Linked DNA regions of Pseudorhodoplanes sinuspersici. The protein of the gene in region 1 binds, or shares a complex with, the protein of each later gene. Links are inferred from orthologs where the notes say so. Each region holds a gene or a part of one and is shown on either strand. Other genes may lie near its edges.

The links. Proteins that work in one complex are often made in the same cells at the same time.
Region 2: the proteins of tldD (region 1) and CAK95_RS13425 are in contact, whole or in part, in a solved structure (PDB 5NJ9), measured with the Escherichia coli proteins. The link is inferred for Pseudorhodoplanes sinuspersici from one-to-one orthologs.

What each region holds. Positions count from the first base shown.
Region 1 is NZ_CP021112.1:1,084,047-1,088,321, reverse strand. The notes cover bases 513-3,453. They hold tldD (metalloprotease TldD), read left to right. Parts: upstream 513-1,236; coding sequence 1,237-2,670; downstream 2,671-3,453. Other genes in these bases: lepB (signal peptidase I), read left to right, coding at 2,701-3,444; CAK95_RS05440 (sigma-70 family RNA polymerase sigma factor), read left to right, coding at 513-1,150. Outside these bases: glutathione transferase GstA, read left to right, coding at 1-209; more of CAK95_RS05440, read left to right, coding at 206-512; CAK95_RS05425 (DUF6644 family protein), read right to left, coding at 3,454-3,945; CAK95_RS05420 (DUF6152 family protein), read right to left, coding at 3,945-4,275. UniProt on the Escherichia coli protein: Metalloprotease involved in CcdA degradation. Suppresses the inhibitory activity of the carbon storage regulator (CsrA).
Region 2 is NZ_CP021112.1:2,789,596-2,793,171, reverse strand. What follows is about bases 11-2,910. They hold CAK95_RS13425 (TldD/PmbA family protein), read left to right. Parts: upstream 11-734; coding sequence 735-2,087; downstream 2,088-2,910. Other genes in these bases: CAK95_RS13420 (inositol monophosphatase family protein), read left to right, coding at 2,074-2,898; CAK95_RS13430 (DUF6101 family protein), read right to left, coding at 11-494. Also shown: more of CAK95_RS13430, read right to left, coding at 1-10; CAK95_RS13415 (DUF4170 domain-containing protein), read left to right, coding at 2,916-3,167; CAK95_RS13410 (lysophospholipid acyltransferase family protein), read left to right, coding at 3,186-3,576.

The sequences.
Region 1 (4,275 bases):
CATCCGCGTATCTAACGGGCGATGCCTTCACGATCGCGGATGCCTACGCATTCACGATCGTCAACTGGTCGAATTTTCTCAAAATTGATCTCACGCCTTACCCCAACCTGTCCGCCTACATGGCTCGCATCGCCGCGCGTCCGAAGGTGCACGAAGCACTGATGGCCGAGGGGCTCGTCGCGGCGGCGCATGAGGAAACGGCGGCTTGAGCGCAGGACCACCTTCGTCGCACGGCGACCACCGCGCGCAGCTCCTCGCCCAGGCGGAAGAGTTGCGGCCCGAGCTGCACCGTTATTGTGCGCGGCTTATGGGATCGGTCATCGACGGCGAGGACGTCGTGCAGGATACGCTTGTGCGAGCTTTCGTTGCGTTGGAGGAATTTGAGTTGTCGGGTGTGGAGGAGACGCCATCGCTTCGGCCCTGGCTATTCCGGATCGCCCACAACCGCGCGCTGGACCTGCTGCGCAGCCGGGCGGTGCGCGCGGCGGAGCCGATCGATGACGCCGCGGATGTCGCTGATCAGACCAGCCCTGATCCCGTGGAGATGCTGATGCGCCAGGAAGCGATCAAGACCGCGGTGTCGCGCTTTGCGGAGCTTCCCACGCTTCAGCGGAGTGTCGTCGTGCTGAAGGACGTGCTCGGCGAGTCGCTGACCGACATCGCCACGCTTCTGGACCTGACGGTCGACGCGGTCAAAGGGCATTTGGCACGGGGTCGTGCGCGTCTTCGGGAGATCAATGCGCAAGCTGCCGTGCTTCTTGAGGCGCGGCCGGCGTCTGCCGCGGTGGCGCGTTACGCCGCGCTCTTCAACCAGCGGGACTGGGACGGTCTGCGGGCGCTCCTGGCCGACGACGTGAAGCTCAAACAGTCCTCGCACCCGCTTCGCGCCGGCACCGCCGAGGTCGGTTCGTTCTTCACCATCTATGGAAAGATCGATGGCCTGTGGTTCGCTCCAGCTTGGCTCGAAGGACGCGAGGTGATCGCGGTTTTTGAAAATCGCGCCGATCCGAAACCCAGCTACGTCATGTGGCTCGAGTGGCGTGAGGGCCGGATCAGCTTCATTCGCGACTATCGATACGTTCGCTACGTCATCGCCGATGCAGAGCTGGCAGGGGCCGCCAAGCCCGCAAGCGAAGGAACCGCGCACTAAGGCGCTATTGGCGCTGGTTGCCGAAGCTCACCTGGAAATGACCGGGCTCCCTCGCACTTTCCGTCCTTCGAGCCTATCTTCCCGCCATGACCGACAAAACCCTCTCCACATCGTCCCTCATCGACCGCGCCGGCCTCGACCGGGGGCGTGTCCGATCCATCATTTCCAAAGGGCTGGAAGGCGCCGATGACGGCGAGCTCTTCCTGGAATACCGCCAGTCCGAGGCTCTCGGTTTCGACAATGGGCGCCTGAAACAGGCGACCTACGACACCGCGCAGGGATTCGGCCTGCGGGCCGTGAAGGACGAGGCGGTCGGCTATGCCCATGCCTCGGACCTGTCGGAAGCAGCGCTGATTCGGGCGGCCGATGCCGTCCGGGCCGTGAAGGGCGGCTATACCGGCCGCTATTCGGATGCGCCCGGTCGCAGCAACGTCCGCCTCTACGGCGACGAAAATCCGCTCGACGCTCCGGGCTTCGAGACCAAGGTGAAGCTGCTGCAGGAAATCGATGCCTATGCCCGCGCGAAAGACCCGCGGGTGCGGCAGGTCAGCGCCAGCCTCGGCGCCTCCTGGCAGGTGGTCGAGATCGTCCGTGCCGATGGTGAGGTTTATCGCGACATCCGGCCGATGGTCCGCATCAACGTGTCGATCGTGGCCGGCGACGGCGACCGGCAGGAAACCGGAAGCCATGGTTATGGCGGCCGCGAGGGCTATGCCCGCTTCATCGAAACGAAGGCCTGGCGTGGTGCCGTCGACGACGCGGTCCGGCAGGCGATGGTCAATCTCGAATCAGTACCGGCCCCGGCGGGCGAAATGGACGTGGTGCTCGGCGCAGGCTGGCCAGGCGTGATGCTGCATGAAGCGGTCGGCCACGGTCTCGAAGGCGATTTCAACCGCAAGGGCACGTCGGCTTTTGCCGGGCTTATGGGGCAACAGGTCGCGGCCAAGGGCGTCACGGTGCTCGATGACGGCACGATCGCGTCGCGTCGCGGTTCGCTCTCGATCGATGATGAAGGCACACCGACCAACAAAACCGTGCTGATCGAAGACGGCATCCTCGTCGGCTACATGCAGGACCGCCAGAACGCGCGGCTCATGGACATGAAGCCCACCGGCAACGGACGTCGCGAATCCTACGCGCATGTGCCGATGCCCCGCATGACCAACACCTACATGCTGGCAGGCGACAAGGAGCCGGGCGAGATCATTGCCTCGGTGAAGAACGGCATCTATGCCGTGAGTTTCGGCGGCGGACAGGTCGACATCACATCCGGCAAATACGTGTTCCAGTGCACCGAGGCCTACAGGATCGAGAACGGCAAGGTCGGCGCGCCGGTCAAAGGCGCGATGCTGATCGGCAACGGGCCGACCGATCTGCATCGCATCAGCATGATCGGTAAGGATCTCGCTCTCGATCATGGCATCGGGACCTGCGGCAAGAACGGCCAGGGCGTGCCGGTCGGCGTCGGGCAACCGAGCTTGCGGATGGACCGCATTACTGTGGGCGGCACCGGCGGCTAAAACCGCATCTGCAAGAGGAGCCTGACAGCAATGGGCACTTGGTCGCGCACGGTGGCGCAGTTTTTTGCCTTTGTCTTAGCGCTGACGGTGGTGAAATCCGCTATTGCCGAACCCTACTATGTGCCGTCCGGCTCGATGGAGCCGACGCTGATGATCGGCGATGAGCTGGTGGCGACGAAATACGCCTATGGCTACAGCTCTGCATCACTGGCCTTGCCGTTCGGTCTGACCCTGCCACCGACGCAACGGATCTTCGGCGAATTGCCGGCACGCGGCGACGTCGTGGTGTTTCGTTCGCCGGCCAACCGCTCAGAGATCTGGGTCAAGCGCGTCATCGGATTGCCGGGCGATCGCGTGCAGATGCGCGATGGCCATTTGTGGATCAATGGCGAAGTGGTCAAAGAACGTGCGGATGGCGTCGCTCAGGCCGAAGATAGCGACGGCCACCACACCGGCGCTGTTCGCTTGATCGAAACGTTGCCGGGCGGACGGCAGCATCTGATTTTCAAGACCGAAGCGCTTGGTCCGCTCGACAATACGGATGAAGTGCTCGTGCCGTCGGGGCATGTTTTCGTCATGGGGGATAACCGCGACAATTCGGCCGACAGCCGGGTACCGCCATCTGCCGGCGGCGTCGGTTTGCTGCCGGCTGACGATATCGTTGGACGCGTGGTCGGGCTCGCCGGATCATGGGATCTCGGCAAGCTGAACGACCCGATCTGGACCTGGCCGGCGGGATTGCGGCTCTCGCGCTTCTTCACCGCCGTGCAGTGATCGCCGGATCTAGAAGTAAGCGATCAGCCGTCCGCACGCGGCCACAGTCAGCCAGATTGCGATTGATGCGATTCCCGCGAAGCGGGCAGCACGCGGCAGCGGTGTCAAGGGCGCGATGCCTTTCACCTTCGGACGAACGAAAAGCTCAAATGAAGCAGCGTTGAGTATCCCGAGCCCAATCAGTCCGGCCTTGATCTGGAACAGAGGATTAAGGACGACATGGCTTGCTTCCGCAGAGAACAGCACGATGCCCGAAGCCAGAAGGCCGAGAAATCCGAGGCCTATAAATATTCTTGCTTTCCGCAGCACGTAGTCCGGTGACGTTGCGGCGAATGCGCCGGCAAGCCGCAGATCCATCACCGCCACGGCGCCGAAGAACACCATCAGCGACAGGATGTGCGCCACATTCGCGATCATGTAAGCGAACGGCGACTGCCGGATCATGGCGGCGAAGGCGGAGCCTTCGATAGCAACGAAGATCGCCGGCGCGGCATCCGTCATCAACGCATCTCGACAGTCTTGCCGTCGACGGTGATGCGTTCGGCTCGCATTTCATCCTTCGCGGCCGTGGAAGGGTAGCCGTAGGCGGTAATGATCTTGCCGACGGCGACCATTTCCGCCGTTGCGCCGCGATTGATCATGCGGAAGGTCGGCGCCAGTGTCACTGTCCACACCTTGTCATTGCCTTTGACCGTAATGGTAGCGTGCGGGTTTTCGTATTTCGAGGTGAGGATCGCGCCGGTCACGGTAACGGGCTTGTTGGCGTCATAGCTGCCCCAGCCGTGATGGGCCGCGGCGCCGCCGGCAGTAGCGGCAACGAGTGTGGCTGTC
Region 2 (3,576 bases), 1.7 Mb from region 1 along the record:
TGGCGGCCGGGCTTGCGCCGAAGAAAGATCGACGGACGGCGCTTGCGGATCGAAGAACGACGGCGCCTGCGGCTGACCACCGCTTCCATCTGTAGCGTGCGACGGCCGGGATGCACTTCGCAGACCTGACCATCTTGCCCACGCTGCCGCAAGGCAAGGCCGAGCACACGGCCCCACGCCTTCCATACGACGGTGGCTTCGTCGACTGCCACGCCATCCAGCAGCGGAATCGACAGCAACGGATCGCAGTGGTCGAGAATGATGGATGCGGTGTCACCATCCGCAGCCGGGGTCACCAAGGTGATCCCCGTGAATGCATCGACGGAAAGATGGATTTTCATCCGCATTCCGCGGACCGCGCGCCGCAGCACCACGCGATCACGATCAAGTTCGATCTGCCGCATCTGCCCATCTGCCCCGGCATCATTCGCCGGGAAGCGGATAGGCAAAGCGAAGGGGTCGAGCCGCATGGTACGGCCCGACCCGGCAGGCATGGCCCCGCCGGTTTCCATTTGACGCCTCAATTGCTCCCCCGGACTTTTTCGTCCGTTATGGGCATCACCTTGCCACAGCGATGTCGGAAACCGCTTAAAAAGCCTGGTTAATCAGGCGTTTCCGGCATTCCGTCGATTGTCATGATTGACATTTTCTTTCGCGGCCCACGGAGAAGTCAGGCTTTTCGGCCACCTTGTTCTTGTCAGACCGGGGCGCGGCGCCTAAATCCGATCACACACATGAAAGCCCTCCTCGATCAATCCGCCCTCACAGACCTTGCCGAAAGGCTGGTTGAAGCCGCTCAAAAAGCCGGTGCCGACGCGGCGGACGCGGTTGCCGTCCGCTCCGTCTCCATCGGCGTCGAAGTGCGGGACGGCGCACTGGAAGAATCAGAACGATCCGAAGGTGACGATGTTGGCCTGCGGGTCTTTGTCGGACGCAAGCAGGCGGTGGTGTCCACCAATGACATCGGTCGCGCCGATGTCGATACACTGGCCTCGCGCGCTGTCGCGATGGCGCGCGTTGCGCCTGACGACCTTTATGCAGGGCTCGCCGACAAGCAACGGCTGTCTCATCGGCATCCGGAGCTCGATCTGGTCGATCCCGACATTCCCGACGTTTCGGAACTTGAGAACAGGGCCCACACGGCTGAACGCGCCGGCCTCGCCGTTAAAGGCGTTTCCAAATCCGGCGGCGCTTCGGCATCGGCTGGCATTGGCGGCATGGTGCTGGTGACCAGCGACGGCTTCCACGGAGCCTATCTCGCATCGCGCCGCGGATTTTCGATGATGGCCATTGCCGGCGAAGGCACTGGCATGGAGCGCGACTATGACTATACGTCGGCGCTGCATGAGAGCGATCTTGAAGCCCCTGAAGAAGTGGGCCGCAGAGCGGGCGAGCGCGCCATCCGCCGCATCAATCCACGCAAGGTGAAGACCCAGCAGGTCCCGGTGATTTTCGAGCCGCGTGTCGCGAGTTCGCTGATCGGTCATCTTGCCGGTGCTGCGAATGGCGCGTCGGTCGCGCGCAAGTCGAGTTTCCTGAAGGACAAGCTGGGCGAAAAGATCTTTGCATCCGGCATCCGGGTCGTCGACGATCCGCTGCGCAAGCGCGGATTGCGCTCGCATCCCTTCGATGGCGAAGGCGTTGCCGTGAAGAAGATGAATCTCGTCGAGGACGGCGTGCTGACATCGTGGTTCCTCGACAGCGCAACCGCGCGCGAACTCGGCATGACCACCACCGGCCATGCGTCGCGTGGCGTCTCCTCGCCGCCGTCGCCATCGCCGACCAACCTGCATCTCGAGCCCGGCGCATTGACGCCGGAGCAACTGATCGCCGAAACCGGCACCGGATTCTATGTGACCGATCTGATCGGCATGGGTACCAATCTCGTGACCGGCGACTACAGCCGCGGCGCTGCCGGATTCTGGATCGAGAATGGCGAACTGACTTACGCGGTCAGCGAGGTGACGATTGCCGGACATCTGTTCGACATGTTCCGGACATTGACGCCTGCGAATGACTTGGCATTCAAATACGGCACGAACGCGCCGACGTTGCGCGTGGAGGGTCTGACTGTTGCCGGACAATGAGACGCAGAAGAACTTGGAGCCGCAAAACGACTACGCGAGGCTTGCCGATGAACTCGGTCAGGCCCTGCGCGAGGCCGGTCCGATTGCACTCAAGACCTTTCGCGGCACGATCCGGAGCTGGACCAAGGGCCGCGATTCACCTGTCTCCGAAGCCGATATCGCGGTCGATCAGTTCCTGCACGAGCGGCTATCGCGCGAAGGCTATGGCTGGCTCTCGGAAGAGAGCAAGGACGACCGCGCCCGCCTGTCCTCGGAGCGGCTATTCATCGTCGATCCGATCGACGGCACCCGCTCCTATCTCGCCGGCCTGCCGGACTGGACCATCGTAGCAGCCGTGGTCGAAAAGGGCCGCCCCGTGGCCGCCGCTGTCTATGCTCCCATCGACGACGATCTCTATCTGGCGGCAGCGGGCCAAGGCGCGACCCGGAATGGCGAATCGATTGCAACGTCCGGCGGCACCGGCCTTGCCCATGCCCGCATTGCGGGGCCTAAAAAGGTTTTGGAACGCCTCACGATCATCGACCCGGCGACCATCCAGGAGCCGAAAATCCACTCCCTTGCATTGCGCATGACGCGCGTCGCCGAAGGCCGGATTGACGCTGCTTTTGCCTCTGTCAATGCCTACGATTGGGACCTTGCCGCGGCCGATCTTTTGGTGCACGAAGCCGGCGGCGTGATGACCAATTTCACCGGTGAAACGCTGGTCTACAACTTGCATGATCCTGTACACGGCGCGATTCTCGCGGCCGGACGTTCTCGGCATAACGCGATGCTTGAGCTTGTCCGGGCTCGCCACAAGGAATTCGCCTGAGACTTAGAAAGACTGCCATGTCCGACCAGGCCCCTCAAAAACAGCTTCTCCATCTTGTTCTCGGCGGCGAACTTTCGCAGCTGGATGGGACCGAATTCAAAGATTTGTCCAAGGTCGACATCGTCGGCGTGTTTCCGAACTACGCGACGGCTTATACCGCCTGGCGGGCGAAGGCGCAGCAAACCGTGGACAATGCGCACATGCGCTATTTCATCGTCCATCTGCACCGCCTGCTCGATCCCGAATTGCCGACCTCGGCAGCCCGCTAACTGATCGACGGAACCGGGATGCTGTCGTCACGGCGTATTGCGCGCGCACGCTGGGTGCAAAAGACCGTCGGCATCGTCGCGGCCGAGTATCTGCGCTTCGTCAACCTGACGAGCCGGACCGTCACCGTTCCCGGCGATATTTATGAGCGGGCCGGTACCGACCTGCCGATTATCCTGGCCATGTGGCACGGCCAGCATTTCATGGCGCCGTTCATCAAGAAGAACGGCCATAAGGCCAAAACCCTTATTTCACGGCATCGCGATGGGGAAATGAATGCGGTCGCCGCGGAGTGGTTAGGTGTTGAGACCATTCGTGGCTCGGGCGATCATGGCACCGAGTTCCATCGCAAGGGCGGTGTCAGCGCCTATCGCCAGATGCTGACGGCGCTGTCCGAGGGCTACAATGTGG